Regions from separate parts of the Pseudoalteromonas sp. SG43-8 genome, predicted to be linked through region 1. Evidence: predicted binding sites of a transcription regulator. Region 1 holds the regulator's gene; each other region holds the start of a gene.
The links. The regulator ArgR, encoded in region 1, controls arginine synthesis, uptake and breakdown. The targets are predictions, from matches to a motif close to ANTGAATANNTATTCANT.
Positions count from the first base shown of each region.

Region 2: a site for ArgR is predicted at 3,823-3,840, ahead of argC (N-acetyl-gamma-glutamyl-phosphate reductase). Genes of this name have one in related genera too.
Region 3: a site for ArgR is predicted at 5,929-5,946, ahead of H5122_RS14360 (aspartate aminotransferase family protein). Genes of this name have one in related genera too.
Region 4: a site for ArgR is predicted at 1,878-1,895, ahead of H5122_RS12810 (OadG family protein). Genes of this name have one in related genera too.

Region 1 covers NZ_JACJEX010000010.1:97,206-104,844, reverse strand. Annotated here, with positions in the region: gene folA (type 3 dihydrofolate reductase) at 1-299, opposite strand, end outside; gene cgtA (Obg family GTPase CgtA) at 373-1,530, opposite strand; gene rpmA (50S ribosomal protein L27) at 1,669-1,926, opposite strand; gene rplU (50S ribosomal protein L21) at 1,943-2,254, opposite strand; gene ispB (octaprenyl diphosphate synthase) at 2,677-3,648, shown strand; gene mdh (malate dehydrogenase) at 3,734-4,666, opposite strand; gene argR (transcriptional regulator ArgR) at 4,892-5,359, shown strand; gene H5122_RS15870 (Dyp-type peroxidase) at 5,367-6,266, opposite strand; gene H5122_RS15865 (ABC transporter ATP-binding protein) at 6,315-7,364, opposite strand; gene H5122_RS15860 (iron ABC transporter permease) at 7,365-7,639, opposite strand, start outside.
Region 2 covers NZ_JACJEX010000002.1:441,820-449,458, forward strand. Annotated here, with positions in the region: gene radA (DNA repair protein RadA) at 171-1,556, shown strand; gene H5122_RS07250 (hypothetical protein) at 1,632-2,564, shown strand; gene argE (acetylornithine deacetylase) at 2,618-3,766, opposite strand; gene argC (N-acetyl-gamma-glutamyl-phosphate reductase) at 3,991-5,001, shown strand; gene argB (acetylglutamate kinase) at 5,002-5,769, shown strand; gene H5122_RS07270 (ornithine carbamoyltransferase) at 5,777-6,709, shown strand; gene H5122_RS07275 (argininosuccinate synthase) at 6,706-7,639, shown strand, end outside.
Region 3 covers NZ_JACJEX010000008.1:31,578-39,216, reverse strand. Annotated here, with positions in the region: gene H5122_RS14395 (UDP-glucose--hexose-1-phosphate uridylyltransferase) at 1-693, opposite strand, end outside; gene galE (UDP-glucose 4-epimerase GalE) at 695-1,708, opposite strand; gene H5122_RS14385 (SDR family NAD(P)-dependent oxidoreductase) at 1,976-2,806, shown strand; gene H5122_RS14380 (putative quinol monooxygenase) at 2,806-3,162, shown strand; gene H5122_RS14375 (YdcH family protein) at 3,225-3,467, opposite strand; gene H5122_RS14370 (aminodeoxychorismate/anthranilate synthase component II) at 4,017-4,598, shown strand; gene H5122_RS14365 (HDOD domain-containing protein) at 4,642-5,802, shown strand; gene H5122_RS14360 (aspartate aminotransferase family protein) at 6,182-7,387, shown strand; gene astA (arginine N-succinyltransferase) at 7,473-7,639, shown strand, end outside.
Region 4 covers NZ_JACJEX010000006.1:93,361-100,999, forward strand. Annotated here, with positions in the region: gene oadA (sodium-extruding oxaloacetate decarboxylase subunit alpha) at 1-1,576, opposite strand, end outside; gene H5122_RS12810 (OadG family protein) at 1,588-1,833, opposite strand; gene H5122_RS12815 (DUF1328 domain-containing protein) at 2,353-2,526, shown strand; gene H5122_RS12820 (hypothetical protein) at 2,585-2,776, shown strand; gene H5122_RS12825 (YcxB family protein) at 2,911-3,378, shown strand; gene csrA (carbon storage regulator CsrA) at 3,429-3,620, opposite strand; gene H5122_RS12835 (aspartate kinase) at 3,712-4,929, opposite strand; gene alaS (alanine--tRNA ligase) at 4,936-7,536, opposite strand; gene H5122_RS12845 (regulatory protein RecX) at 7,556-7,639, opposite strand, start outside.

The sequences.
Region 1 (7,639 bases):
TTACCACCACCAATAATCATTACCTCTTCAGCTGTAGTAACGAGTTCTAATGCGGCATCTGGCGTAGTTACTACTTCAATACCCTGTGCAGTATATTCGCTGTTTCGAGTAATAATAATATTACGGCGCCCAGGTAATGGACGGCCTATAGACTCAAAAGTTTTACGACCCATGATCACAGGCTTACCCGTAGTGACCTTTTTAAAATGCTGAAGATCTGCAGGTAAATGCCATGGCATTTTATTATCTAGACCAATTACACGGTTATTTGCCATTGCTGCAATCATTGAAATTATCATAATAAACACCTAGTACTTTATTCTTAAAAAAAGAAAAAGGAGCATAAGCTCCTTTTTAGTAAATTCTATTTAATTAACGCTCGTAGACAACTTCTACGTCGTAATCATCTTCATCCCAGTCATCCCAATCATCATCATTGCCCTTACCTTTAGTGGCTTTTTCATGATAGGTATCCCACTTAAATTCAACTTCTTCATCTTCCACTTGTACAAACTTCTCTTTAGGCATGCTATCAAGTAGTGTCATTATGTTGTGGATTAATGGTTGAGTGTTAAGTTTATTAATTGCTGAAATGTGATAGATATTTTCAGTTTCGCCCAGCTCTTCTGCAATCGATTCGCATAACGCTTTTGCTTCATCCTCTGGTAATAAATCTATTTTATTAAATACTAACCAGCGTGGCTTCTCAGCTAATTTAGGGCTGTATTGGTGCAGTTCGTTAATAATCGAAAACGCATTATCAACAGGGTTTGAACCATCTACCGGCATTACATCAATAATGTGTAACAACACACGACAACGCTCTAAATGTTTCAAAAAGCGAATACCTAGGCCTGCGCCATCAGATGCACCTTCAATTAGACCCGGAATATCGGCTATAACAAATGATTTATTTGCTTCAGGACGTACTACACCTAAATTAGGAATAAGCGTCGTGAATGGGTAATCAGCTACTTTTGGTCTTGCTGCAGATACACTGCGGATAAACGTAGATTTACCGGCATTTGGTAATCCAAGTAAACCAACATCAGCTAATAATAGTAACTCTAATTTTAAGTTACGTACTTCACCTGGTGTGCCTAATGTTTTTTGACGAGGTGCTCGGTTAGTACTTGATTTAAAACGCGCATTCCCCAAGCCGTGGAAACCACCTTTTGCAACCAAAATTCGTTGACCATGTTGCGTTAAATCGCCAAGTCCCTCTTGGGTATCAACATCCATGATGCGCGTGCCCACAGGCACCATAACAAATAAGTCATCAGCTTTTCGGCCTGTACAGTTACGGCTACGACCGTTAGTACCACGTTCAGCTCTATGGAAGCGCTCAAACTGATAATCAATTAAGGTATTTAAGTTTTCATCAGCTTGTAGATAAACACTACCACCGTCTCCACCGTCACCGCCGTCTGGTCCACCATCTGGAACATATTTTTCACGACGGAAAGACACGATGCCGCTGCCACCGTCTCCAGCTTCTGCGCGAATTTCTACTTCATCTACAAACTTCATGATTACTCACTTTAGGGATTGGCTTGTTTAATAACTCTATTATATACCCAAGCCAGCACAAATGCAGGCTTGGGTATATATTGGCTGACTACAAAACAAAAAACCCCGCAAAGGCGGGGTTTTTAACTACCTTACTGATTACTCAGTTACGATAGTTACGTATTTACGGTTTAAAGGACCTTTTTGTTCAAACTGAACTTTACCATCTGCTTTTGCGAAGATAGTGTGGTCTTTACCGATACCTACGTTAGTACCAGGGTGGAAACGAGTTCCACGCTGACGAACAATGATGCTACCCGCTAGAACTGATTCGCCACCAAAACGCTTAACACCTAGGCGTTTGCTTTCTGAATCGCGACCGTTACGAGTACTACCAGCTGCTTTTTTATGTGCCATTTCTAAGTACCTCTAATTAAGCGCTAATGCTAGTGATTTTAACTTCAGTGAACCATTGACGATGGCCCATTTGCTTACGAGAATGCTTACGGCGTCTAAATTTAACAACCTTAATCTTCTCACCGCGACCATGTGAAACAACCTCAGCTGTTATCTTGCCACCGTTTACGAACGGTACACCGATCTCGATTTTCTCACCATCAGCAACTAAAAGTACTGAATCAAATTCTACTGCCGCACCAGTTTCAACGTCTAATTTTTCAAGACGAATCGTTTGACCTTCAGTCACACGATGCTGTTTACCACCACTTTGGAAAACCGCGTACATAATTAACTCCGTCTGTGCACCCTCAAATCGGCGCAACTAAAATATTCTTCGATAGGGCGCGAAGTTTACGCTAACGCGAAATAACTAGCAAGCCTATTTTGTAATTAAAATGAATAAAAAGTAGCTGCTTTGAGAGCAATTCAATATTTACCCCATTTTATATTAATTGGCCCTTTTGCCAAGCGCTTTTTAACTCTTAGCCGAAATAAATTAATGTACTCAAATATGACCCTCACAGCTCAATATCTAAGCACACCATAAACTGTATATTGATTATCAATTAATCAGTTATCTTGGCTAATTCAGTCTAAATTAAGTACTTTAATAGTGTTTTTTCAATCAATCGTCACAAAATATCGAGCTAGTGCATTTTTTGTTGTACAATCTGCGCCGTTCACACATAAAAATTGGCTCGGAGATCAATGGATATAAAAGCTATCCAGGCGTTAATCGAAAGCGATATGAATGACGTCAATCAACTTATACATGCGCAAATGCGCTCAGATGTGGCGTTAGTTAATCAGCTTGGTTTATATATAGTTAACAGTGGCGGCAAACGCGTTCGTCCAATGCTGGCTATTTTAGCAGCCAAAGCGCTCGGTTATCAGGGTAAAGATCACATAACACTTGCAACAATTGTTGAGTTTATCCATACAGCAACGCTATTGCATGATGATGTTGTAGATGAATCAAACTTACGACGTGGCACGCCTACAGCAAATGCTGAATTTGGTAATGCTGCTAGCGTATTGGTTGGTGACTTTATTTACACTCGCTCATTTCAGCTTATGGTTGGCCTTGGAAAAATGCAGATTATGCAAGTACTTGCCGATGCAACAAACATTATTGCTGAAGGTGAAGTATTGCAGCTGATGAACTGCAATGACCCAGATACGACTGAAGCCAGCTATATGCAGGTTATTTACTCTAAAACGGCTAAATTATTTGAAGCAGCTACAGGCCTTGCTGCCATTATCACAGAGCAAGACCAAGCGACACTTGATGCACTAAACCTATACGGTATGCATTTAGGTACTGCGTTTCAACTAGTAGATGACGTACTCGATTACAATGCAGATGCTGAGCAGCTAGGTAAAAACATTGGCGATGATTTAGCTGAAGGCAAACCAACCCTTCCGCTTATTTATGCTATGCAACATGGTAGCGAGCAGCAAACACAGCTCATTCGTGATGCAATAGAGCACAGTAATGGTATGGAGCATTTAGAAGAAATTTTAACTGCACTAAAACAAACTAATGCGCTTGAGTTTACAATGCAAAAAGCAGAGCTTGAGGCCGAAAAAGCCATAGCCTGTTTAGACTTTTTAGCTGAGTCTGACTATAAGCAAGCACTTATAAGCCTTGCCCGTATTGCGGTTGACCGCGACCACTAGTTTTAACTAGTTACACAGTGTGACATTAATTCTGAGCAATAAAAAAGCCTGCAAATGCAGGCTTTTTTGTTGCTTAAACCGGCTATTACGCCATGAAATCAACACCTTCTTTGATGTCTTTTTTCAGAGTTTCAAGCATGTCATTTTTTGCTTTTGTTTCAAATGCGCTTAGTTCGCCGTAAGAAAGAATTTCTTCTACTCCGTTTTTACCTAAACGTACTGGATGTGCAAAGTACTCTGCATCGCCATTTTCAACAGCAACGTAAGCGTAATCTACAACTTCTTCACCTTGTAGGCCTTTAACTAAAGACATACAAAAACGAGCTGCAGCAGCACCCATAGATAGCGTAGCTGAACCACCGCCTGCTTTAGCATTTACAACTTCAGTACCCGCATTTTGGATACGTGGAGTAAGTGCAGCAACTTCTTCATCAGTGAAAGAAACACCTTCAACTTGAGAAAGTAGAGGCAGAATAGTTGTGCCTGAGTGACCACCAATTACTGGTACTTTTACAGTTGCTACGTCTACGCCTTTAAGTTCAGCAACAAATGCTTCTGAACGAATAACGTCAAGCGTAGTAATACCGAATACGCGTTTAGCGTCGTAAGTACCTGCTTTTTTGAATACTTCAGCAACAATTGGAACTGTGCCATTTACTGGGTTAGTAATAATACCTACTAACGCTTTAGGACAGCTGGCAACAATGCCTTCTGCTAACGTTTTGATGATGCCAGCATTTACATTGAATAAATCAGCACGATCCATACCTGGTTTACGCGGCATACCCGCTGGGATAAGAACGATGTCAGAGCCTTCAAGCGCTTTATTTAAATCGTCTGCGCCAAAGCCTGCAACTTTAACATCTGTTGGGATGTGAGAAAGGTCAACCGCAACACCTGGTACTACTGGTGCAACATCATAAAGTGATAATTCAGAGCCAGCTGGTAAGCCTGTTTTTAATAATAAAGACAACGCTTGGCCGATACCGCCTGCAGCACCTAATACAGCAACTTTCATTGGAATTCTCCGTAATTTGAGGTAGGAAACATTTGTGGCTCTTAAGATAATGAAATTAGCGACTAAAAACAAATTTATCCTGTCTATTTCAAGTATATTTTCGACCATAGTCGTAAACTTATGTGATTTAACGCATCAAACTGGCAAGTTAACTAAACAACTGCTGCATAATTATTCATTTTTGTGTAGAATTTGCGGCATAAATAACAAAAACGAATAAAGACTATGCAACCACAAGATAAACAAGAAGCACTGGTAAAAGCATTTAAATCACTATTAAAAGAAGAAAATTTTGGCTCTCAAGGCGAAATAGTTGATGCGTTAAAAGATCAAGGTTTTGACAATATAAGCCAAAGTAAAGTATCACGCATGTTAAGTAAGTTTGGCGCTGTACGCACACGTAATGCCAAACAAGAAATGGTTTACTGCTTACCTGCTGAAATGGGTGTACCTACGGCTAAAAGCCCATTACGCCAATTAGTAATCGACATTATGCACAACGAAATGATGATCATCATTCGTACCAGCCCAGGTGCTGCTCAGCTTATTGCACGTTTATTAGATTCATTAGGTAAAGCAGATGGCGTACTAGGAACAATTGCAGGCGACGATACTATTTTTATCGCTCCTGCTAAAATATCTGAAATAGATGTAACACTTGAACGCGTTCGCATTTTATTTGATACGGTTTAATAGCAAATTAAATTTGTTTTAAAAACCCTATTGAAGGTGCAAAGAAAGCAGAGCCCATATCGGCTTGAGTAAAATCAAGCCAGTGGTCGTAGCAATCCCCTTCCCCTAAACGACTATTAAGTACTTTTTCAAATGCGGTGCCCGTACAAGCGCATGTAATTGATAACATTCCCTGCTCATACACGTCGCCATAAGGCATGCTTTGATTTAATAGTAGCGGTTGTCCGTCTTCGTCTTTTAGCTCACTTCGCGAAGCATGGCTGGTTTCGATCGCTGGGGTAATTAGCGTGTTATCAAGACGCGTACGTCCCATTATTTGCTCTTGCTCACTCAATGATAAATGCTGCCACATAGTTAGATCATGTTTATAACGCTGAACATGAATATAACTCCCCTGATCTTCAAAGCTACCAGGGTTGCTGATTAAAGCCGTAGCGCGCTTTTTTCTTCCATGTGCGGTGTCGCCACCATAAATAAAACCGTTAAAATCACGACCATCTAAAAAACGAAAATTACGAATTTGCTCCACCAGCTCAACATCGGGGGCAAATAATTTTAAAATTTGCAGCGCAAATAAATGGTTAACATCTTCACGGTCAGAGCGAATTTGCACAAATAAATCGCACGGTTGTACGCTCATTTGGTGATCGCTATGGGTTATATTGGGAAAGCTCTGTAACTCGCTTGGAATGTATTCAGGGAGGATATGCGGCCAGTATTGCGCACCAATAGCAACCATACAAGAGAGCATTGATTCTGAAAATTGATCGCTAAACTCTTCTTCTATAGCGCTTACTTGTTTTAACTTTGCGCGAAGTGATTCGTCTTGACCATCAAACACATTAAAAAATAAGTGCAAACCGTGTAAGTTTGCTTCAGCACAAATCCCTGATTGCGCTTGCGCCATTGTTATTCCTTAGTTTTACAGATAAAAACACAGCGAATAACAAATTAATTACGATTCGAAAAAATTCACCGTGTGAGGTTTTATTTTTATTATAACCTGATCATTATTTTCAAATGACTGGCCATATTGTGCAGCAACTTCAATTTCTTGTTCATCAATAACAAGCGAATAAACATACGCCGAACCAATAAAGCGACGACTTATGATTGTAGCTCGCTTGCTGAATTTGTCACTTTGGTTATCTGCCACTAATTCTATTTGATGAGGGCGCACATATATAAGCCCTGCACTTACATTATGCTTACTCTCAACATAAGATTCGACTAAACCAAATGGTGTTTTATATTCAGTTGCGGTTAACACTTCTGCGCTTAAGTATATGCCCTGACCCAGAAACTCTGCAACCTCCTTTGAACATGGAGCTGCAAAAAGCTGCTCAGGCGTGCCTTGTTGCTCAATTTTACCGCGATGCATAATGGCAAGTGTATCTGAAAACGCAAACGCCTCTTCTTTTGAGTGTGAAACAAACACAGCAGATACTTGAGTTGCCTTAATAATTCGACGTATATCGGCAATTAATTCAAAGCGTACTTGTGTGTCGATGTTTGAAAAGGGCTCATCAAGGAGTAATAAACTAGGTTTATAAGCTAATGCACGAGCGATAGCGACGCGTTGCTGTTGGCCACCCGATAACTGGTGTGGAAACCTGTCAGCACAGCCAATTAAATGTACAAGCTTAAGCATTTCATCAACGCGTTGCTGCTTTTGAGCTTTGCTCATATTACTAAGCCCAAATGCGATATTATTTGCCACCGTTAAATGCGGAAACAACGCATAATCTTGAAACATCATGCCGATGTTACGATGCTCAGGTGAGACAAACGATTGCTCATCACTCACTAATTTACCGTCTATAAAAATAGACCCTTGCTTGGCTTCAATTAAACCTGCAATCGCCTTTAATGTGGTTGTTTTGCCGCATCCACTCGCCCCGAGTAGACAAACAATTTCATCTTTACCCACTGTTAAATCTAAATCGTGAATAACCTTTGTGCCGTTATAGTGATAGCTCACGCCTTGTAAAATTAAACTACTCATTTAACTACGCTGCTCCATAGAACGATTAATAAAATACAAAGGAATAAACCCAACAATAACAATAAATAATGCAGATATTGAAGCAAGCTCTAATTGCTCATCACTCACATACTGAAATACATGAGTAGCTAAGCTTTCAAAATTAAACGGTCTGAGCAATAGCGCAGCTGGCAACTCTTTCATACACTCAATAAATACCAATAAGGCAGCAGTGAGCAATCCTCTTCGCAGTAAAGGTAGGTGCACTAAACGCAGCGTTTGCCCTTGGCTTTTAC
Region 2 (7,639 bases), on a different contig from region 1:
AAGTATGCCCTAAATTATAGCTAAAAAGAAACACCATGTGTATTTATTGATTGTGACGCTAGATTTTTAAGCAGGCAAGAGTTTGTTGCTAAGTAAATGCCTGAAATGGCAAAATAAGCGCTTAATAGTAAGAATTTTTTTTAATTAAAGAATAGTAGGTAAAGTTATCAATGGCTAAAGCGGCAAAAGTAGAATTTGTTTGTACCGAATGTGGCATGAACTATCAACGTTGGCAGGGTCAATGTCGCTGCGGTGCGTGGAACACATTAGCGGAATTTAAGCCTTCAGCAGGGCACAGTAAAAAAGCATCAATACGAGCGAACGTTGGTGGTTATGCTGGTGGTGTTGGTGGTGGCTCTAAAAAAATCAATGATATTGCTACATCAGAGGCTGAAAAGCAGCTAACTGAAATCGGCGAGCTTGATCGCGTACTAAGCGGCGGGGTGACTACTGGCTCTGTTAATATAATTTCGGGCGATCCGGGGGCGGGTAAGACAACTTTGCTATCTGACTTAGTGGCGAGAATGTCACAACGGATGCCGTCACTTTACTGTACGGCAGAAGAATCTTTATCGCAGTTTAAAAACAGGGTAAATCGTTTAAAGTTAAACTATAACCCGGAAGAGCTTTATTTACTTTCAGAAACGAGCGTTGAAACCATCATCGAAGAGCTCGAGAAAAATAAAATTAAGTTTGCTGTTATTGACTCTATTCAAGCTGTTGTAACCGATACGGCAAATGGTAGCCCAGGTTCGCCTTCGCAAGTAAAAAGCGCCGCCCAAGCATTAACTCAGTACTGTAAGCAAAATGATGTAACCATGTTCATTATTGCTCACGTAAATAAAAATAACGAAATAGCAGGCCCTCAAACACTTGTACATATTGTTGATGCGCTTTTACACATAGATACCAACGATGGGCAAATACGAACCCTTAGGGCAAATAAAAACCGCTTTGGTGATATTGATACTGTTGGCATTTTTAAAATGTGTGAACGTGGGATGTTAAGTGTTGATAATCCAAGTGAAATATTTTTATCGGGTTCAACCACTGACTCACCTGGCTCTACTATTACCTGTATTCGTAAAGGGAATCGTAATTTATTGCTTGAGATTCAATGTTTAACTACCGAAACAGAAGCTGAATTTCCGCAGCGTGTTTGTGTTGGTTTAAATATGAATCGTATAAAAATGCTGACCGGTATATTACGTAAGCATACTAAAACTAAAATATTTCACGATACGTTTTTTAATATTGTGGGTGGTTTAAGAATTGATGAGACAGAAACCTGCATCGATTTAGCATTAGTAACCGCGTTACTTAGCAGTTTAAACGAATTTGTTGTACCTCGTACCACGTGTATTATGGGAGAACTTAGCTTAAACGGTGATGTACGCCCAATAGACAGTGGTGTACCGCGTGTTAAAGAGGCTGCACAACATGGTTTTACAGAAATATATATTCCATTTCGCAATTACCATAAATCGATGGAGGGGCTAGGCGCTAAAATTACCCCTGTAAAAACTGTACATGAGTTACTTAGTTTGATTAATTAACACTTATCGGTGATGTTCTTCAGTGTTACTCTTAAGTTGAGACACTTTATAGAAAGAATTAAATAAGGAAATGACATGAAAAAATTAGTTATAGTGGCAGCTCTTGTGGCCGCAGGCGTGGGTGGTGTTAGTTACGCAAACTACGTAGCAACTCAAGAAGTGCGTGCAGAAGTAGATAAGCAACTTGCTTTAGTAAGCGAGCAAACTGGCGCTACATTTAAATACGCTGGTTTATCGGCAAGTGTTATTTCAAAGAGTGTAGAAATAACAAACATGGAAGTAATAAGCCCTGAAGGTGACAATGTTGCTAATATTCAAAGCATTGAAATAACTGGCTACGAGCCGGATAAAATATCACCACATACATCATTTGATGTAAAAAGCTTTCAGTTTGATAAAAGCTTCGTATTAAAATTACCAGCTGATAAAAATGAAATGTTAGCGTCGGCAAGTTACGACTTACATTCATCACTTGATTACGATGAAGAGTCTGGCAATAGTGATGTAGTAGTTAAGCTTGATGCAAAAGACATTGTTAGTTTTAATATGGATATGGGTTTAGCTAATTCAAAAGCGTTAATGGATGCTTCATTGGCTATTAGCAAGGCGCAGCAAGAAGCGGGTGATCAACCGCTGACGTATGAACAAGAATTACAGCAGCAAACACTTGTTATGCAAGCAATGAGTAAATTAGAGCCGCGTAATGTTAGCTTTGCCTTAAATAACCAAGGTAAATTAAAAGATTTACTATCAAGCGAGCTTGAAAAGCAAGGTATGACGCTTGAGCAAATGGAAATGACGCTAGAACAACAGTTACAACAAGCTCCTGTAACTGAAGATATTGCAGAGGCTTTAACTAGCTTTGCGAAAGGTTTAAATTCATTCAGTGTGTCTGCAAAGCTACCTGAAGGTAAAACTATGATGGAAATTAACCAACAAGTTATGATGCTAGTAGGGCAACCTGAAGAACTAGTTAAGTTTATTAACTTAGAAGTTAAAGGTGATTAGGCCTTAGTTCTGTATTAATAAAGGCGCCAATTGGCGCCTTTATTGTAATCTTATTAGCTAAAGCAATTTGCTTTTATAAGATCAGTGATTATTTGTTGTGATGGTTTTATTTTTTCCATCGCTAAAAATTCATCAGGCTGGTGTGCTTGGTTAATTGAGCCTGGGCCCATTACAATCGTTTCACAACCGAGTTGCTGGATAAACGGCGCTTCAGTGCAGTAATTTACCGCGACCGCTTTTTGCCCCGCTATTTTTTCAGCCATTTTTACTAAAGCACTGTCGGTGCTACCACTAAATGCCGGTATTGGTTCATGTAAATCAATAACGCTCACCGCATTTGGGTATTGCTGATTTATTTCTTTCGTTGCATCGAGTACTAATGCTTGTAGTTCTTGTACACTTAAACCTGGTAATGGGCGCATATCTATATGCATTTCACAGCAACCACAAATTCTATTCGCGTTATCGCCGCCATGAATATTACCTAAGTTTAATGTTGGATAAGGGATTTCGAAGTGGTTTATTGAATACTTATGCTTTAATTGTTCTTTTAAGATCATTAATTTTGTAATCACTTTATGCATTACTTCAATGGCGTTAAGACCACGTTCGGGATCGGAGCTATGCCCAGAGCGACCAACTACTCTTATTGCTGTACTCATATGGCCTTTGTGCATAAATACTGGCGTCATATCAGTAGGTTCGCCTATTATACAACGCGCAGGTTTTAAATTCGGGTGCTTACATATTTGTTGTGCACCAGCCATCGTTGTTTCTTCGTCGGCGGTGGCAAGGATTAAAATAGGCTGAGTTTGCTGCTTTTCATCAAGTTCACTAATCGCTTGTAATACAAAAGCAAAAAAGCCTTTCATATCAATACTTCCTAGCCCATACAATTTGTTATCGAGTTCGGTAAGTTTAAATGGATTATGATTCCAACGACTGTCATCAAAAGGCACTGTGTCGGTATGACCAGCTAGCATTAATCCGCCATCACCTTCTCCGCGTTTTGCTAATAAATTATAGCGCCCTTTACCTCCTTCTAATTCTATAATTTCACACGTAAAACCGATTGTTTCGCACCAACTGGCTAGGAGTTCGATTACGTTTTTATTGCTCATACACAGGTTGTCTTCAATAGCACTAATAGAAGGGGCTGCAATCAATTGTTGGTACATGGAAATAAACGAAGGCAAAGGCATAAAAAAATCCAAAATTATTATTCAATTTAATTGCATAACAATATAAAAGTATTTATGATGAATATCAATTCACTTTTTAAGCATAAATATATTAAAAGTAACGCCATGAAAATAATGCGACGATAATCAAAATTCATTAATAAAAAAGACTTAATTAGCGTCTAAGCTAGTTTAAGCGAACATTATAGATAAGTAGTAATTAATTTTAAGATAACGAGTAACAAATGAATGTAGTGATTATTGGCGCAAGCGGATACAGCGGCGCAGAGTTAGCAAGTTTAGTTGCTAAGCATCCAAACTTAACTTTAACAGGCTGTTATGTATCAGAGGGTAGCTTAGATAAAAATAAATTGCTAAGTGATTTATACCCGGAGCACCTTGGCTTACTAGACTGCCCTTTACTTCCTCTTAGCGTATCAGCTTTTGATGACATTCAAAGTGATGCTGATTACGTATGCTTATGTACCGATCACAAAGTAAGTGTTGATCTAGCGCCGCAATTTTTAGCTATGGGTAAAAAGGTATTTGATTTATCTGGTGGCTATCGTTTAGCAAGCAATGACGACTACGTTACTTACTATGGTTTTGAGCATCAACATCCAGAGCTTTTAAATGAAGCGGCTTACGGTCTAGCTGAGTGGAACCATGATGCTATCGCTAATGCAAAGCTAATTGCTGTTGCAGGCTGTTACCCAACAGCAGCGCTTAATGCGCTAAAACCGCTTAAGCAAGCAGGCTTATTGAGCAGCGAAAGTATTATTATTAATGCGGTTTCGGGCGTTACAGGCGCAGGGCGTAAAGCCAGTGTAGGAACGCATTTTTGTGAAGTGTCGCTTGCACCTTATGGTTTGTTTAACCATCGCCACGGCCCTGAAATTGAACAACACCTTGGCCACAAAGTGTTGTTTACACCGCATCTAGGTAATTTTCCGCGCGGTATTTTAGAAACTATTTATGTACAGCTTAAGCCAGGCGTTACCAAGGAAAACGTTGCATCGGCTTATCAAGTACTTTCGAGCGAGCCATTAATTCGCTTATTAGGCGATAAAGTACCTTCAATTAAAGGTGTAGCTAAGCAGCCATTTGTTGATATTGGCTGGCAGCAACAAGGAACGCAGTTAATTGTGATGTCTGCTATTGATAACTTATTAAAAGGCGCTGCTGGACAAGCTTTGCAGTGTATTAATATTTCTATGAATTTAGATCATACCACTGGTTTAAAAGGAGCGTTTTAAATGAGTAAAAAAACGTGGGTAATTAAACTAGGTGGTGCAGTACTTAATACAGAAAATGCAGCAAAAGCGTTGTTTGATGTATTAAATGAGCAAACAAATGATGAGTTTGTGATTGTACATGGCGGTGGCGCTTTAGTTGATACATGGTTAAAACAAGCGGGTTTTGCCAGTGCTAAACACCAAGGATTACGTATTAGCCCAGCAGAGCAAATGCCTTATATAGTCGGAGCACTCGCAGGTTGCGCTAATAAACAATTAATGACTCAAGCTATTAGTGCTGGGCACAAGCCTGTGGGCTTAAGTCTTTTTGAGGCAGGTGTTACTGCCACTCAAAAGCTAAAAGCGCTTTGCTTAGTGGGTAAATGTAAAAGCAACGACGATTCTATTGTTAATGATTTACTTAAAATCGGTCGCCTACCCATCGTTAGCTCTATAGGCTTTGATGAGCAAGGGCTTTGGTACAACGTAAATGCAGATGAAGCAGCAGCGGCTATTGCTAGTAACTTAAATGCTGAGCTTATTTTTATGACGGATGTTGAAGCAGTGCTTGACGAAAATAAACAGCCGTTACATCAACTTGACACAAAACACATTGATACTTTAATTACAAATGGAGTAATTGTGGGCGGGATGGAGGTCAAAGTTAAGACCAGCCTTCACGCTGCCCAACATTTACGACGCGGTGTGTATATTTCCAGCTGGCAAAAGCCAGAAAATTTAATTGCTCTGCTGCAAGGCGAGCATGTCGGAACAAAGATTACACCATAGGTTTATTATGTTTGAGAATTTTTTAACGGGTTTAGAATTAGACCAAGAAGGCGCACTTAATTTATTAAAGTTAGCGCAAGATATAAAAGCAAAGCCAGAAAAATACAGCCAAGTATTATCGGGTAAATCAATCGTAACATTGTTTGAAAAACAAAGTTTACGTACTCGCTTATCGTTTGATATAGGTATTAACCGCCTTGGTGGCCATGCAGTTTATTTAGATCAGCAAAATGGCGCTATGGGTGCACGTGAATCAATTAAAGATTTCGCACTTAATATTTCTACTTGGGCCGATGGTATTGTTGCGCGCGTAAATCAGCACAGCACATTAACTACATTAGGTGAATACGCATCAGTACCGGTAGTAAATAGTTTGTGTGATTTATACCACCCATGCCAAGCTCTTGCTGATTTTTTAACGCTTCAAGAAGTTCACGGCGATGTGAGCGAGCTTAAAGTGGCTTACTTAGGTGAGGGCAACAATGTAACTCATTCATTAATGCTTTTAGCGGCAACGCTTGGCACTGATTTTGTTGCTGTAACGCCAAAAGGCAGCTCGCCTGATTCGCAAATTCTTAAAAAGGCAGAGCAAATAGCGGCAATGAATGGCGCATCAGTGATGGTAAGTGACCGTGTTGAAGCGGCTGTGGGTGCAAACGTTGTATATGCAGATACATGGGTATCAATGGGTGATACAACACCACTTGAGCAAGTTAAAGAAAAATATATGCCTTATCAATTAAATCAGGCATTGCTAGATCAAACAGGTGCAACTACGGTATTACATTGCCAACCGGCACACCGTGAATTTGAAATTACCTCTGAGGTAATGGATGGTCCAGCATCGAAAATTATTCAACAAGCAGAGAATCGCATGCACGCGCAAAATGCTTTGCTAGTTACATTACTAAATCCAAATTTTGTTAAGGAACACCTATGAGTTCAATTAAAAAAGTCGTTTTAGCCTATTCAGGTGGTCTTGATACATCGGCTATCGTGCCATGGTTAAAAGAAAACTACGGTTGTGAAGTTGTTGCGTTTGTAGCGGATGTAGGTCAAGGCGCAGAAGAACTTGAAGGCGTAGAAGCTAAAGCAATCGCTTCAGGTGCTTCAGAGTGTTACGTTGTTGATTTAAAAGATGAAATGGTAAGTGATTACATTTATCCAACACTTAAAACGGGCTCGATTTACGAAGGTACTTATTTACTAGGTACGTCTATGGCGCGTCCTATTATTGCTAAAGCACAAGTTGAAATTGCACGTAAAGTAGGTGCTGATGCACTTTCTCATGGTTGTACTGGTAAAGGTAATGACCAAGTTCGTTTTGAATCATGTTTTGCAGCCCTTGCTCCAGATTTAAAAGTAATTGCGCCATGGCGTGAGTGGGACTTATCGAGTCGTGAATCATTACTTGATTACTTAGCAGAGCGTGACATTCCGTGTTCAGCATCTGCTACAAAAATTTATAGCCGTGATGCTAACGCTTGGCATATTTCGCACGAAGGTGGTGAGCTTGAAGATCCATGGTGTCAACCAACTGAGCAAGTATGGACTTGGACTAACTCTCCAGAGCAAGCGCCAGATAAATCAGAACTAGTAACTTTAAAAGTTGTTGAAGGCGAAGTGGTTGCTGTAAATGGCGAAGAACTTAAACCATATGACTGTTTAGTTAAATTAAACGATATTGCATCACCTCATGGCGTTGGACGTGTTGATATTGTAGAAAACCGTTTAGTTGGCATGAAGTCACGCGGTTGTTATGAAACACCAGGTGGCACAGTAATTATGGCTGCGCTTCAAGCCATTGACGAGCTAGTGCTTGATAAAGCAAGCCGTAAGTGGAAAGAAGTACTAGGTGGTGAATTTTCAC
Region 3 (7,639 bases), on a different contig from region 1:
AAACGGCCACGCAGCCCAAAATGGCACAACAACAAGCCAATGTTCGTTTTCAAATACAACACGTGTTTGATCTGCTTGCTCTTTTTGTGCGTAATCGGCAAGCATAGCTGTACCATGCTTTTTATAATAAGCAAGCTGCTGGGTATCTTCGGCTTCTATTTCGGTTGATAAATGCGAGTGAGCCCATACTTGGCCGTGAGGATGAGGTTGCGAACAACCCATTATCTCGCCTTTATTTTCAAAAACTTGTACGCATTCGTACTGCTGTGCAAGCTCTGTGTAATTTTGTTTCCAGGTTTTTACTACTTCGTGCAATGCATCGTGCTCAAGCTCTGGAAGTGTTTTATTATGCTCTGGAGAAAAACAAATTACGCGGCATTCGCCACTGGCTTCGTCGGCAATAAATAAATCGCTGTCTGATTCTAAGCTTTGTAATTGCTCGCTGGCATTAGGCGTTAATGCACCAAAGTCATTTCTAAATACGTGTGTGTATTTATAATCAGGGTTACTGTCGCCATTTGCACGGGTATTAGTTGGGCAAAGTGGGCAGCCTTCATCGTGTTTTGGTAATACGTTTTCGTTAACGGCTTCTGTTGCGCCTAACCATGGGCGGTTATTACGATGTGGTGACACTAATACCCAACGACCCGTTAGCGGATTTTTACGTCTGTGAGTACTTTCTAATAAAGCCATGTTAACTCTCCAACCCACTTGGGTAATTAGTTTGCCAGCGCCATGTGTCGTTTGTCATGTCGCTAAGTGTTAGTTCTGCGTACCAGTTAAGTGTGTTTTGCGCTTTTGTAGCATCGGCGTAGTTACAGGCAATATCACCTGCTCGGCGCGGTGCAATCTTATACGGAATATCTTTATTGGCTGATGCGCTAAATGCGTTGATCATATCAAGCACAGAATAACCTTGCCCTGTGCCTAAGTTGTAAGCATGAAAGGCGGTATCTGTTTTATGCTGCATAAATGCCGCAACATGACCCTTAGCTAAATCTAAAACATGAATATAGTCGCGCACGCCTGTGCCATCTTCGGTGTCGTAGTCGTCACCAAAAATATTAACCACGTCACGTTTACCTACTGCAGTTTGGGCAATAAATGGCATTAAGTTATTAGGAATACCATTAGGACTTTCACCTAATAAACCACTTGGGTGTGCACCTACTGGGTTAAAGTAACGAAGCGCAATCCCCATAAATTGACTGTTGGCATTACATACGTCTTGCATGGCTTGTTCAACCATGACTTTAGTCCAACCATAAGGGTTCGTTGCGCGTATAGGGTGCTTTTCGTCAATAGGGAGGTAGTCTGGCTCGCCGTATACTGTAGCCGATGAGCTAAATATAATATGGTTAACGCCTTCATCTTGCATGTTTTGTAGCATGCTTAATGTGCCCGACACGTTATTTTGATAATAACGCAGCGGTTGCTCGGTAGATTCGCCAACGGCTTTTAAAGCTGCAAAGTGAAAAACAGCTTCGGCTTTAGTATGTTTTAGAGCGAGCTTAAACTGTTGCTCGTCTTGTATGTCGCCCAAAATAAACTCAAACCGAGTACCCGTAATCTTTTCGAGTTGGTCAAGTACCCGCGCACTTGCATTAGACAAGTTATCATAAATAACAGGCGTAATACCTGCTTCATGCAATGCAATACATGTGTGGCTACCTATGTAACCCATGCCGCCAGTAACTAAAACTTTCATGTTATTTCTCGAAAAGTGTATTTATATGATAAATACTACTATTAAGGTGATTTAAAAACAATAGTTATGATTGCTGAGTAATTCAAATAAAAGCATAAAAAATATTCAGCTTAAACACTCATCTGCCTTTTAAAGGAATGCTTTTATATTAACTAACATAGGCTTAGCTTTATCAATTAATTCTATAAACTGATTCAACTATTGGCCTAATTATCAGCAGTAAGTCGGGGTGCTAATATAGTGAAAATAAAGTAAGGAGAGATCAACATGAACAAAACAATTTTACTTACCGGCGCAACCGATGGCATTGGGCTAGAAACTGCAAAGATATTATTAGCACAAGGTCACACCGTATTATTACATGGCCGCAGCCAAGCAAAGCTCAATGCGCTACAAGTAGCTTTAACCGAGCAATACCCAAATGCAAGTACACATACTTATATTGCTGATTTAAGCGATATGAGCCAAGTTCAAACTTTGGCAAAAAATGTATTAGCCGATTTGGCCGAAAATAATAACCAGCTTGACGTACTTATTAATAACGCAGGCGTTTATCAATTAGTTGATGCTACAACAATTGACGGCCTTGATGCTCGCTTTGTTGTAAACACGATTGCGCCATATCTTCTTACAAAACTATTATTACCTGTTCTTGGTCATGATTCGCGAGTGGTTAATGTGTCATCAGCTGCGCAATCAAGCGTTAACTTAAATGCACTTATGGGTAACACTGAACTTTCTGATAGTGCGGCTTATGCACAAAGTAAATTGGCTATTACTATGTGGTCGCGTCATTTAGGGCTTGAGCTTAAAGATACTGGGCCATTAGTTATATCGGTAAACCCTAAATCGTTACTGGGAAGCAAAATGGTAAAAGACGCTTACGGTATAGATGGTGGGGATTTAAAAATTGGCGCAGATATTTTTTGTCGCGCAGCGCTTAGTGATGAATTTAAAGATGCCGCAGGCCTGTATTTTGATAACGATACAGGACGCTTCGCGCCTCCTCATGTTGATGCACTTGATAATGCTAAAAATCAACAACTAGTAGATACGTTAGACAGTATTTTAGCACAGCTTAAATTAGGTAAAGCATAATGAAAAATCATGTTACCTGGACAGTACAAGGCCAAATTAAAGAAGGTAAATACGATGAGTTTTTACTGGTAATGGCACAATTAGTTACTTTGGCTAAAAGTGAAGCGGGCACTTTAATGTATGAGTGGACAGTAAGTGAAGACAAGCGCAATGTACATATTTACGAGCGTTACCAAGATGAAGATGCTGCTAAAGCGCATCTTGCTGGTTGGGGCGAAAGTGGCCCACTATTTTTAAGCGTAGTTGATATGGATAAAGTAAGGGTATTTAGTCAATTATCAGAAGAGTTTGCACAAGCCTTTGCAGGCCCAAGCAGTGTATTTATGAAACCTGTGGGTGGCTTTGTAAAGTTTTAGAGAAAATACCCATTGTTGATCTAAAGAGCTCACCTCATCAGTGAGCTCTTTTTTTAGTTGCACTACTGCTCTTGCTGCAAGCGTTCGTATAGCCAATCTTTTAGTTCTGTACGTTCGTGTTTTAATAGATGCATTTGTTCATCGCTTATGGGCGCATCTTTGAGCTCTAACACTCTAATCTCTTTATCTAGCTTGTCGTACTTATCTGCTTTTTTTGCAAATTCAGTATCGCTTTCATTTAACTCGGCAATGGTCTTTAAGTACTCTGGAAAGTCATTTGTTAATGAGTGATCTTCGCCTAACATATTCGCTCCTTAGTAGGATATAAATGAGCTCACAAGTAAGTGAGTTGTATAAGTGGATTACTGCCTTTCATATAATACACTGGGGCTTACATAGATATAATTCAACCATCGAGCCACTAATTTGATGTAGCACAAGCAATCTGTTTATTTTGCTCAGTAAGGCATTTCACCAAAGTATTTAATAGTGCGATCAATAAATGCACGTACTTTAGAGGTCAATAATTTATTGTTGGGGTATACAGCCTACGTAGGTGTATTAACTAATCGTAAAAATCTTAGGGTTCGATATTATTGTTCAAGGTGCAAGGAATCTCTGGCTAGAGAAAATAAATTTAAATATCATCATGATTCAATACGTTAGTAAATCTCTTAACCAGAGTTCAAGTTAGTAAACCAATACCCGCTAAAGGCTTTTAAGCATTTTAGCTAAAAGAGTTAATTTTTAACGCTTTTTGCTAATTTATGTTGGTTAATTAATAGTGGTAGAATGCAGCGCTTAGTACCACTTGTGTAAAGTAGTGGTCAATAATTTATAAGGTCTGTTGTGTAATGCTGTTAATGATCGATAACTACGATTCGTTTACTTACAACTTAGTGCAATATTTTCAGCGTTTAGATCAAGACGTTTTAGTAAAACGTAATGATGAGCTAAGCATTGCACAAATAAAACAGTTAAACCCGCAGCACATCGTGTTATCGCCAGGGCCATGCACCCCTAACGAAGCGGGTATTTCACTAAATGTTGTTGAGCAACTCAAAGGGCAATATCCTATTTTAGGAATTTGCTTGGGACATCAAACTATCGCGCAAGCTTTAGGAGGAGATGTAATTCGTGCTAAAAAAGTAATGCACGGTAAAACATCACCCATAGTTCATACTAATAAAGGGGTGTTTAAAGGCTTAGCTAATCCGTTAACGGTATGTCGTTATCATTCTTTAGTGGTTAAAGCGCAAACTTTGCCTAAAGAGCTTGAAGTAACCGCATGGACTCAAACTGAGCAAGGAGAGTTTGACGAAATTATGGGGTTGTTACACAATGAACTTGCTATCGAAGGTGTGCAGTTTCACCCCGAAGCTATTTTAACTGCTCAAGGCTTGGAACTGCTTGATAACTTTTTAACTCGCTTCTAATGTTATAATACACATAGCATTTTATACTTTATTAATGGATGTCATGACTGAACTTGTAGCCCAGCAGCGTACTGCCAAAATACTAAGCCAACGAGCTCATGACTTATTGCTTGGGCATAGCTTTGCGCATCAGCAAATTGGTTTCATTCATACATTAGATATAGATTACGGCGAACCCATGAAGCAGCGCACCTTGCTTCAGGTTGAAGTGGCCGCACAGAATAAACGCCAGCAAAGTAGTACTGCACATCATAAGTACCGCGCTCAAGCGAGTGAACAGCTGCACAAAACAATTGAAACAGCTATATATAAGCAGCTCGAAGATATAGATGGCGTAATTCATAGCACCATAGGTATTGAAGATGGCATTGCCAATATACTCGATATATTAGCTGTAAAGTCAGCGTCGGTAGGGCGTTTAGAGCCACTGGTTAATGATATAAGCTGGTTGGGTAGGGAGTTAGTAACGCTCGTTAATTTACCTTACTATCGTAATCAACGTAGTAAAAACACGTCTGTAAAAGTAGATAAGCCATCGCTCGCCCTTCGTTATATTGGCCTTGATAACTTACAGCTAGTTATTCCTACATTTGCTGCCCGCCATTGGATGCCACATAGCACCGAACCATTTTCGTTATTAAAACGTCGTTTACGTGACAGTGCCATGGCAAACGCCATTGCTGCGCAAAAAATTGCACAAATTAATAATGTAAATGACGTTCATGCATTTACCCTTGGGATGCTTTTAGATGTAGGGCGAATTGCATTAGTGCGCTTGTACTTAAAAACGTTTGAGCAAATATGGCAACGTAAAGTACAGCTAGCCCGAAATGAAAACCAAAAAGATTTACACACCGCATTATTAGAGCTTCAGCCCGACCCGCTATTTTTAACTACTCTACTTAGCAATAAATCGATAGAAGTAAGCGCTAAGGTAATAGACAAAATGGCTTTTAAATATTTACCGTTTAAAGGGGTAATGCAGCAGCTAGTAAATGGGGTAGATAAGGGCGATACATTACTGCCATTAACAGAAGTAATGCTAAAGGCACGGTGCTATTCTCAATATCTTAATTTAAAAGAACATCAACTTATTGAACCTGATGAAGCTCTAAGCTGGTTTTCGCACTTTAAGTTCACTAAAACGGAACTAAAAACCCTCCAATCGAGTAATTTTACCAATTTAGCTATTCAAATTGACTAAAAATCTGAATTTTTTGTTAATTTTTTTGCGACTAACCATTCATTCTCATCTTATTGTTATATTACATATTTGCCGATTAAAGCGTGTGCGCCTCTGTACTCATGCGGTTAGTTGCCTAAAAATAAGCATAAATAGCTATGCAAATAGTTATTCACTATCTATGAAATAATATCTTTAGCCCTTTATTTTCAAGGGATACATGAAAGTTTTTAACGAGACAGATATAAGTAATTCTGAAATAATGTGCGTCTGAAAATTGAACCACAAAGCAATTTTGCGCAATTATCAGGTTACTGATCTTGCCTATAAAGTTGGTTAAAAATATTAACTAAACACCTATTTTGATGTTTTGTGTTGCTCACAATTAAGAGGAAATAAAATGACAGTCAATCGCGAATTATTTGATCACGTAATGGTTCCTAACTACGCACCTTCAAGCGTAATTCCTGTTCGAGGCGAAGGCTCTCGCGTATGGGATCAACAAGGTCGAGAGTTTATCGACTTTGCTGGTGGTATTGCAGTTAACTGTCTTGGCCATTGCCACCCTGCATTAGTAGGCGCATTAAAAGAGCAAGGCGAAAAAATCTGGCATCTATCTAACGTAATGACCAATGAGCCGGCACTTCGCCTAGCTAAAAAAATGGTTGATGCGACATTTGCTGAAAAAGTTTACTTTGCCAACTCTGGCGCAGAAGCAAATGAAGCCGCGCTTAAATTAGCGCGTCGTTTTGCACTTGATAAGTTTGGCGCAGAAAAATCACAAATTATCGCGTTCAACAAAGGTTTCCACGGTCGTACATTCTTTACCGTAACTGTTGGCGGCCAAGCTGCATATTCAGATGGTTTTGGCCCTAAGCCTGGCGACATTGTACATTGCGATTACAATGACCTTGCTGCTTTTGAAGCACTTATCAGCGATAAAACATGTGCCGTAATGATGGAACCTCTACAAGGTGAAGGCGGTATTGTTTCACCAACTGATGAGTTTGCTCAAGGTGTTCGCGATTTATGTACTAAACATAACGCACTGCTTATTTTTGATGAAGTTCAAACAGGTGTTGGCCGTACTGGCGATTTATACGCATACCAAGGCTTAAACGTAGTACCTGATATTTTAACTTCGGCTAAAGCACTTGGCGGCGGTTTTCCTATTGGCGCTATGATCACAACAACTGAAATTGCACAGCACCTTAAAGTAGGCACACATGGTTCTACTTATGGCGGTAACCCGCTTGCGTGTGCTGTTGCAGAAGCTGCATTTGATACAGTAAATACCCCAGAAGTACTGGCTGGCGTAAAAGAAAAAGCAGCATTATTTAATGAACTACTTAGCGCGGTTAACGAAAAATACAACGTATTTAGCGAAATCCGTGGCCAAGGTTTATTAATTGGTGCAGTAGTGAACGAGCAATACAAAGGTCGTGCAAAAGAGTTTTTAGTGGCAGGTACTGAGCAAGGCCTTATGTCACTAGTGGCAGGCGCTGACGTAGTACGTTTCACTCCATCTTTAGTAATTCCTGAAGCGGACATTCGCGAAGGTATGGCACGCTTTGAAAAAGCAGTAGCAAGCGTAGTAAACGCATAAGCGACTTAAGCCAACCAATTAAGGGTAAGCACCGCTTGCCCTGCAATTCCTATTTACCGTTATTTATAAGGGAGCAAGCGGACTCATGATGATCCTTCGCCCAATCCAGCAAAATGATTACTCAGCATTACTGAAAATTGCCCACGAATCTGGGCATGGTTTTACGTCTTTGCCATTAAACGAAGAACTATTGCAAAAGAAAATAGACCATTCTGTAAGTTCATTTGCTAAGCAAACGTCACAACCCGGTGA
Region 4 (7,639 bases), on a different contig from region 1:
TTTCACCTGATGCAACCGAAGCAGATTGAGGAATGTGCTCAGAGTCTTTTAATGTTACTTCTTTAAGTTCACCACCTTGCGCTACTACTACGTCATAAACTTTACCATCTACTTTTACACTGTACTGCTCAGCCTTCACTTTGTTACTATTTGAAACTGATTTAGAAGGTGCTTTACTGCTTTTATCTTCAACAGAAGGTACTGGCTCAAATGCATCTGGGTTGTTGCGGTTTTTAATAAACTTCAAACCAACTTGTGGGAATAATGCATAAGTTAATACGTCATCAATTTGATCATCAGCAAGTGTTAAACCTTGCTCTTGTGCTTCTTTTAATAACTCACCTTCAAGCGTTGCAAGCTCAGGTGCAATGTTATCAGCAGGGCGACAAGTAATAACTTCCGCTCCATCAAGCACGCGCTCTTGTAGCTCTTTATTCATTGGTGCTGGTGTTAAGCCATATTCACCTTTTAATACGCCAGCAGTTTCTTTAGTAATTGTTTTATAACGCTCACCCGTTAGCACATTAAGTACCGCTTGAGTGCCAACAATTTGCGACGTTGGTGTTACTAAAGGTAAAAAGCCAAGATCTTCACGTACACGTGGGATCTCAAGTAAAACCTCATTAAGCTTATCGGCTGCGCCTTGCTCTTTAAGTTGGTTTTCCATGTTTGTAAGCATGCCACCAGGTACTTGAGCTAATAAAATGCGCCCATCAACCCCTTTTAAGCTACCTTCAAATGCCGCATATTTTTTACGTACATCTCTAAAGTAAGCAGCAATTTCTTCTAGGTGGCTTAAATCAAGCTCAGTATCACGCTCAGTCCCTTCAACTATCGATACAATAGTTTCAGTTGCAGAATGTCCATAAGTCATACTCATTGATGAAATAGCGGTATCGAGCATATCAATACCAGCATCAATTGCTTTTTGGTAAGTAGCAGTACTTAAACCTGTTGTAGCGTGGCACTGCATAGCAATTGGAATAGATACAGTTTCTTTAAGTGCTTTAATTAGTTTTTCAGCATCGTACGGCTTTAATAAACCCGCCATATCTTTAATACAAATTGAGTGACAACCCATATCTTCAAGCTGCTTTGCAAGAGTTAGCCACATATCAAGTGTATGAACTGGGCTAACTGTGTACGAAATAGTACCTTGAGCGTGAGCGCCTACTTTTACAGCTGCTTTAATAGCTGTTTCTAGATTGCGAACATCGTTCATTGCATCAAATATACGAAATACGTCAACGCCATTTTTATGTGCGCGTTCTACAAACTTTTCAACTACGTCATCAGCGTAATGGCGGTAACCTAATAAGTTTTGACCGCGTAATAGCATTTGCTGTTTAGTATTAGGCATCGCTTTTTTAAGTGCACGAATACGCTCCCAAGGATCTTCGCCTAAATAACGAATACACGAGTCAAATGTAGCACCACCCCACGATTCAATAGACCAATAACCCGCATCGTCTAATTTGCTAGCAATCGGTAGCATATCGTCTAGGCGCATACGCGTTGCTAATAATGATTGGTGAGCATCGCGTAATACCAATTCTGTTAATTTTAATTTAGCCATGTGTGTGCCCCTTATTTATTATTTGATTTGTACTGAGCAATGGCAGCACTAATAGCAGCGATGTGCTCATTAGGCACACCTTGAGATTTAAAAGATGGTGATTTAACTGGTGTCGCCAAGTCAGGTTCGCTAAAGCGCGTCACCAAATTAGACATAAGCGTTACTGCACCAATTAATATCGACAGAAATACAAACACCCCAACCATGCCAGTAAGCATTAAGTTACCAGCCGTTGTGAGTAGAGCACCTATATCCATTTTTCTCCCCTTGAAACCCATATCGAAAATAAAAAATCGATTTAATTAAATATTTATTCACTGGATAATAACAAAACTAATCGCTTTGTCTACATCTTGTAAATTGGTAAAACCAATTAAACAATAAACAACATAACACTCAATTAATTTACATGCTATAACTCAGCAATCACGCGCTCTACAATACATACAAGAAATAACGACTATAGCTAATAGTTATATGGAATTTGTTAATTAACTATCAAGCTAAGTAAAAATAAACACTAATTCTTAATATAAAGTGCAAAGCCACACACCAATTGTTAATTGGTCTTACCAAAATAAGTTTATTTAGTGAACATTTAGCAGTTATTTGCAACAGTGTGAATAACTTACATAACAAAGCGTAAAAGTTACTAACCAACTAATAACTAGAACAACAGCTAAAAACCATAACCAATTGATATTTATACAAAATAAACTTTGGCATATAACTGGCATTAGTTATTATGAGCAAATTTGATAACCAAGGAGAAAACAATGTTACGCTGGACAATTACATTTTTAGTTATTGCTTTAATCGCTGCAGTGTTAGGTTTTGGTGGCATCGCAGGTGCCGCAGCTGGTATAGCAAAAATTATATTTTTTATCTTTTTAGTACTTTTAGTGATTTCATTAGTTTCAGGTGCACTACGTGGTAAATCACCCAGGTAGATAAAGCATTCAACTAACAAACACTAAAATTTAATTAATATTTACAAGGAATTACACTATGAACTCTACAACTTTAAAAGCAGCACTAATCGCAGTATTTGCAGGTTTTTTCATGATGGGTTGTGAAGACAACCATGCAGAAGATGCTGGCGAACGTATCGACGAAGCAGTAACTGATGTGCAAAACTCTGTTGAAGATGCATGTGAAAATGTTAAAGAAGGCGTGAACGCTGAAGAAACTAACTGTTAATCCTTCTTGTACCGCTAAAAAAAACGGCTTTCGAGCCGTTTTTTTGTGCCAGTAATAAAATCACTGACTATAAAGCTGCTCATTTAGCAGTTAGCTTGTTAAAATAAAAAAAACGATATTTAAAGCAAGGCAAAATGGCATTCACAACCACCTACACATTAGATAAACCCTACTTTTACGAGTGTTTTGATGAGTCACTCCCTTATAGTAAACGTGCAAAACCTAAATACTTTTTACTTGTGTTGCTAGTTGCGCTTGGTTTATTTGGCATTTATGTTTTAGACGATCATTACTTAGGATCGTTTATGATCATGTTAGCGGTACTCGAGTGCGTCGCTTTTTACTATCGCAGACCATGGTGGGTAACCAGACAAATGCTCAGCAGAGCATCAGGCTCTGAGGTAACACTTACCTTTGATGAAGAAGGTATTAAATCTGCTAATCATTACAAAAGCTATCAATTAGAATGGCAAAATATAAGCGAAGTAATAGACACCCAACAAGGTATTATTATTAAAAACAAAAGCGGCATGCAGTACATATCAAAACAAATACTTAGTCCTGAAACACTCGCTTTTATAAACAAAAAAGCCACTCAGTGAGTGGCTTTTAGTCTAGTTGAGTTAATTACTCAACTACGTATACGTGTTGATTAAGCATTGCCCGGATTAGGGTTCGACTTTTCAGCTTGTATGCGCATGTAAATCTCTTCACGATGCACTGATACGTCTTTTGGTGCATTAACACCGATTCGAACTTGATTTCCTTTAACACCTAGAACAGTAACTGTTACTTCGTCACCAATCATTAGGGTTTCACCTACTCTACGAGTTAGTATTAGCATTCTCTTGCTCCCATGTTCCAATAAAAATTATAAGATTCCGCTTAAACATACTAATGAAAATTAGACTGAAAAGTAAGTAAAAACTCGCAATCTATCCATTTTCTGTTAAAAATGCCTTGTGTAATGCACGAACAGCCAACTCTAAGTACTTTTCATCTATTAAAACTGAAATTTTAATCTCTGAAGTCGAGACTAAAACCACATTAATATTTTCCTGCGCTAATGCATCAAAAAATAAACTAGCGACACCAGAATGTGATTTCATACCCATGCCAACAGCAGAAACTTTAGCTACTGCTTGCAACCCGCTTATATTTTGAGCACTGAGCTGAGCTTGATCTTCACTCAATAATTCAAGTGCTTGCAGATAATCATTCGAGTGCACAGTAAAAGCATAGTCTATTTTTTCAAAGTTATGATTAACTTGATTAATCATATCTATTTCGATGCCATTTTCGGCAAAAAGTTTCAATATTTTTGAAAGATATTGCGTGCCCGTTGGCACACCTTGTACCTTAATTAAACATTCGTCACGATTAAACGCAATCCCCGATACAACCTTGCTTGGCATATCGTTCTCCTCAAAACTTATTAATGTACCTTCATCGGGATTAAAGCTCGAAAGCACCCTAAGTGGCACATTATGTTTTCCTGCGGCTTCTACTGAGCGAATATGCAAAACTTTCGCCCCTAAACTTGCCAGCTCCAGCATTTCGGCAAAGGTAACTTGGCTCATTCTGCGCGCGTTAGGTTCAACACGAGGATCTGTAGTATATACGCCGTCAACGTCTGTATAGATCTGGCATTCGTCAGCTTTTATAGCCGCTGCTATTTCTACAGCCGATGTATCGGTGCCGCCGCGCCCAAGCGTTGTAATATTGCCCTCAACATCACGCCCCTGAAACCCAGCAATAATAGCAATACGATTATGCTCAAGCTCATGCTTCAAACGCGTAGCAGCAACCTCTGCAATACGAGCTTTACCAAACATGTTATCGGTTAAAATATTGACTTGATCGGCTAATAAGCTCACAGCAGAGTGGCCACGTTTTATAATAGCCATAGCAAGTAGTGATACAGAAACCTGCTCTCCGGTGCTAATAAGTACATCTAGTTCACGGCTACTCGGGCGAGTATCGATTTGTTTGGCGAGATTAATTAAGCGGTTGGTTTCTCCCGACATAGCCGAGAGCACCACAACCACTTGGTGTCCTTGTTGTCTGGTTTTTACAACAAGGTCGGCGACCGCTTCAATTCTCTCTATCGAGCCGACCGAAGTGCCACCGAATTTTTGAACAATAAGCGCCACTTAGGCTTAAGTACGCTCAGTTAACCAAGCTGTAACGCTATCTAGTGCAGCAGCAAGGTTTTGTGGCTCGCTACCACCGGCTTGTGCCATATCTGGACGACCGCCACCTTTACCACCTACTTGGCCTGCCATGTGGTTAACTAACTCACCGGCTTTTACTTTGCCTGTTAAGTCTTTAGTTACACCAGCAATTAGGCTTACTTTGTCGCCACTGGCAACACCGAGGGCAATAACACCTGAGCCAATTTTGTTTTTAAGGTCGTCAACCATACCGCGCAGTGCTTTAGATTCAGTACCTTCAACATTTGCTACAAGTAGCTTAACGCCGTTAATTTCAACAATCGAATCAAGTAAAGATGCACCCGCTGCACTTGCTAACTTATCGTTAAGTTGCGCAATTTGCTTTTCAAGGCCCTTTGACTTTTCAAGTAACGCAGTTACCTTTTCAAGTACCGATGCGCTATCACCTTTAACTAAAGCAGCTACATCATGTAATTGTTGCTCTTGCTCACTAACATAAGCAACTGCATCTGCACCGGTTACCGCTTCAATACGGCGAACGCCTGCTGCAATACCGCTTTCAGATACTATTTTAAATAAACCAATATCGCCTGCGCGCTCAACGTGAGTACCACCACAAAGCTCAATAGAGTAGTCGCCAATAGTAACTACACGTACTTCGTCATCGTACTTTTCGCCAAACAACGCCATAGCACCTTTCGCTTTAGCATCATCAATAGCCATAAGCTCAGTATTAAGTGCAAAGTTACGACGAATTTCGTCATTAACTACACGCTCAATTTCACGTAGCTCATCTTTTGTAACCGCTTCAAAGTGCGAAAAGTCAAAACGTAAACGATCAGGCTGAACAAGTGAGCCTTTTTGGCCTACATGGTCGCCTAATAATTGGCGTAGTGCTTCGTGTAAAATATGTGTAGCTGTGTGGTTTTTCTTAATGCTATCGCGGCGTGCATCATCAATAGTCGCATCCACTTTATCGTTAACACCAATGCGGCCTTGCACAGTACCGTGGTGAGCAAAAGCATTACCAAGTTTAGTGGTATTAGTAACATTAAATTCGCCACCAGCAACTGTAATAGTACCCGTGTCGCCCGTTTGGCCGCCTGATTCAGCGTAAAACGGTGTGCGGTCTAATACTACAATACCCTGTTGACCATCTTCTAATAACTGAACAGCTTCGCCACCGGCAAAAATTTCTACCACTGTCGCGCTATGGTGTGTGCTGTCGTAGCCTTTAAACTCAGTAAGCTTTTCTGATTTTAATTGCTCGTTGTAATCAGCACCAAACTTACCCGCTTGTTGCGCTGTTTTACGTTGTACAGCCATGCATTCTTCAAAGCCTTGATGATCAATCGTCATCTGGCGCTCACGCGCAACATCGGCCGTTAAATCAGCTGGAAAACCATACGTGTCGTAAAGTTTAAATACTAAGTCGCCCGGTATAATATCGCCTTTAAGGTCAATTAAGCTTTCTTCTAAAATAGCTAAGCCACGTTCAAGTGTTTTACCAAACTGTTCTTCTTCAATGCGTAATACTTTTTCGATAATTTCTTGTTGCTTAGCAAGCTCTGGGTACGCTTGACCCATTTGCTCAATTAGCGCAGCAACTAATTTATAGAAAAACGAACCTTGTGCACCTAGCTTATTACCGTGGCGCACAGCACGACGAATAATACGACGTAGTACATAACCACGACCTTCGTTAGATGGCATAACACCGTCAGAGATTAAAAACGCACACGAACGAATATGATCCGCCACTACGCGTAGTGACTTATCGTCCATATCTTGCGCGTTAGTAACACTTGCAGCTGCTGCAATTAAGCCTTGGAATAAATCGATTTCGTAATTTGAATGCACACCCTGCAAAATTGCAGAAATACGCTCAAGGCCCATTCCCGTATCAACAGACTGCTTAGGTAGAGGCAACATAGTACCGTCGCTTTGACGGTTGTATTGCATAAATACAAGGTTCCAAATTTCGATGAAACGGTCGCCGTCTTCCTCTGGAGTGCCCGGAGGTCCGCCCCAAATATGCTCACCATGGTCATAAAATATTTCAGAACACGGACCACATGGACCAGTATCGCCCATAGACCAAAAGTTGTCAGAGGTCGCAATACGAATAATACGATCTTCACTTAAGCCAATATCTTTTGACCAGTACTCAAACGCTTCTTCATCATCGTGATAAATAGTAACAAGCAGTTTTTCTTGAGGTAATTTAACAACCTCAGTTAAAAACTCCCACGCAAACTTAATCGCGTCTTGCTTAAAGTAATCGCCAAAGCTGAAGTTACCTAACATTTCAAAAAATGTATGGTGGCGAGCAGTGTAGCCTACGTTTTCTAAATCGTTATGCTTACCGCCAGCACGTACACAGCGCTGCGAACTTGTCGCACGTGTATAAGGGCGGCTTTCTGCGCCTAAAAATACATCTTTAAATTGCACCATGCCGGCATTATTAAATAACAACGTGGCATCGTTACCCGGTATAAGCGAGCTAGAAGGTACTATTTGATGTTGCTTGCTGGCAAAAAAGTCTAAAAATTGTTGCCTAATTTGTGCGGTAGTCATGTGCTGCATTTGAAAGTCTCACCTGTATTTACTGTGCTTGCATTGCAAAATTAATTTCATCGTAGCTAAAACCTCGATACATTAAGTAGCGCACGCGCTTAGCTTTATCTTT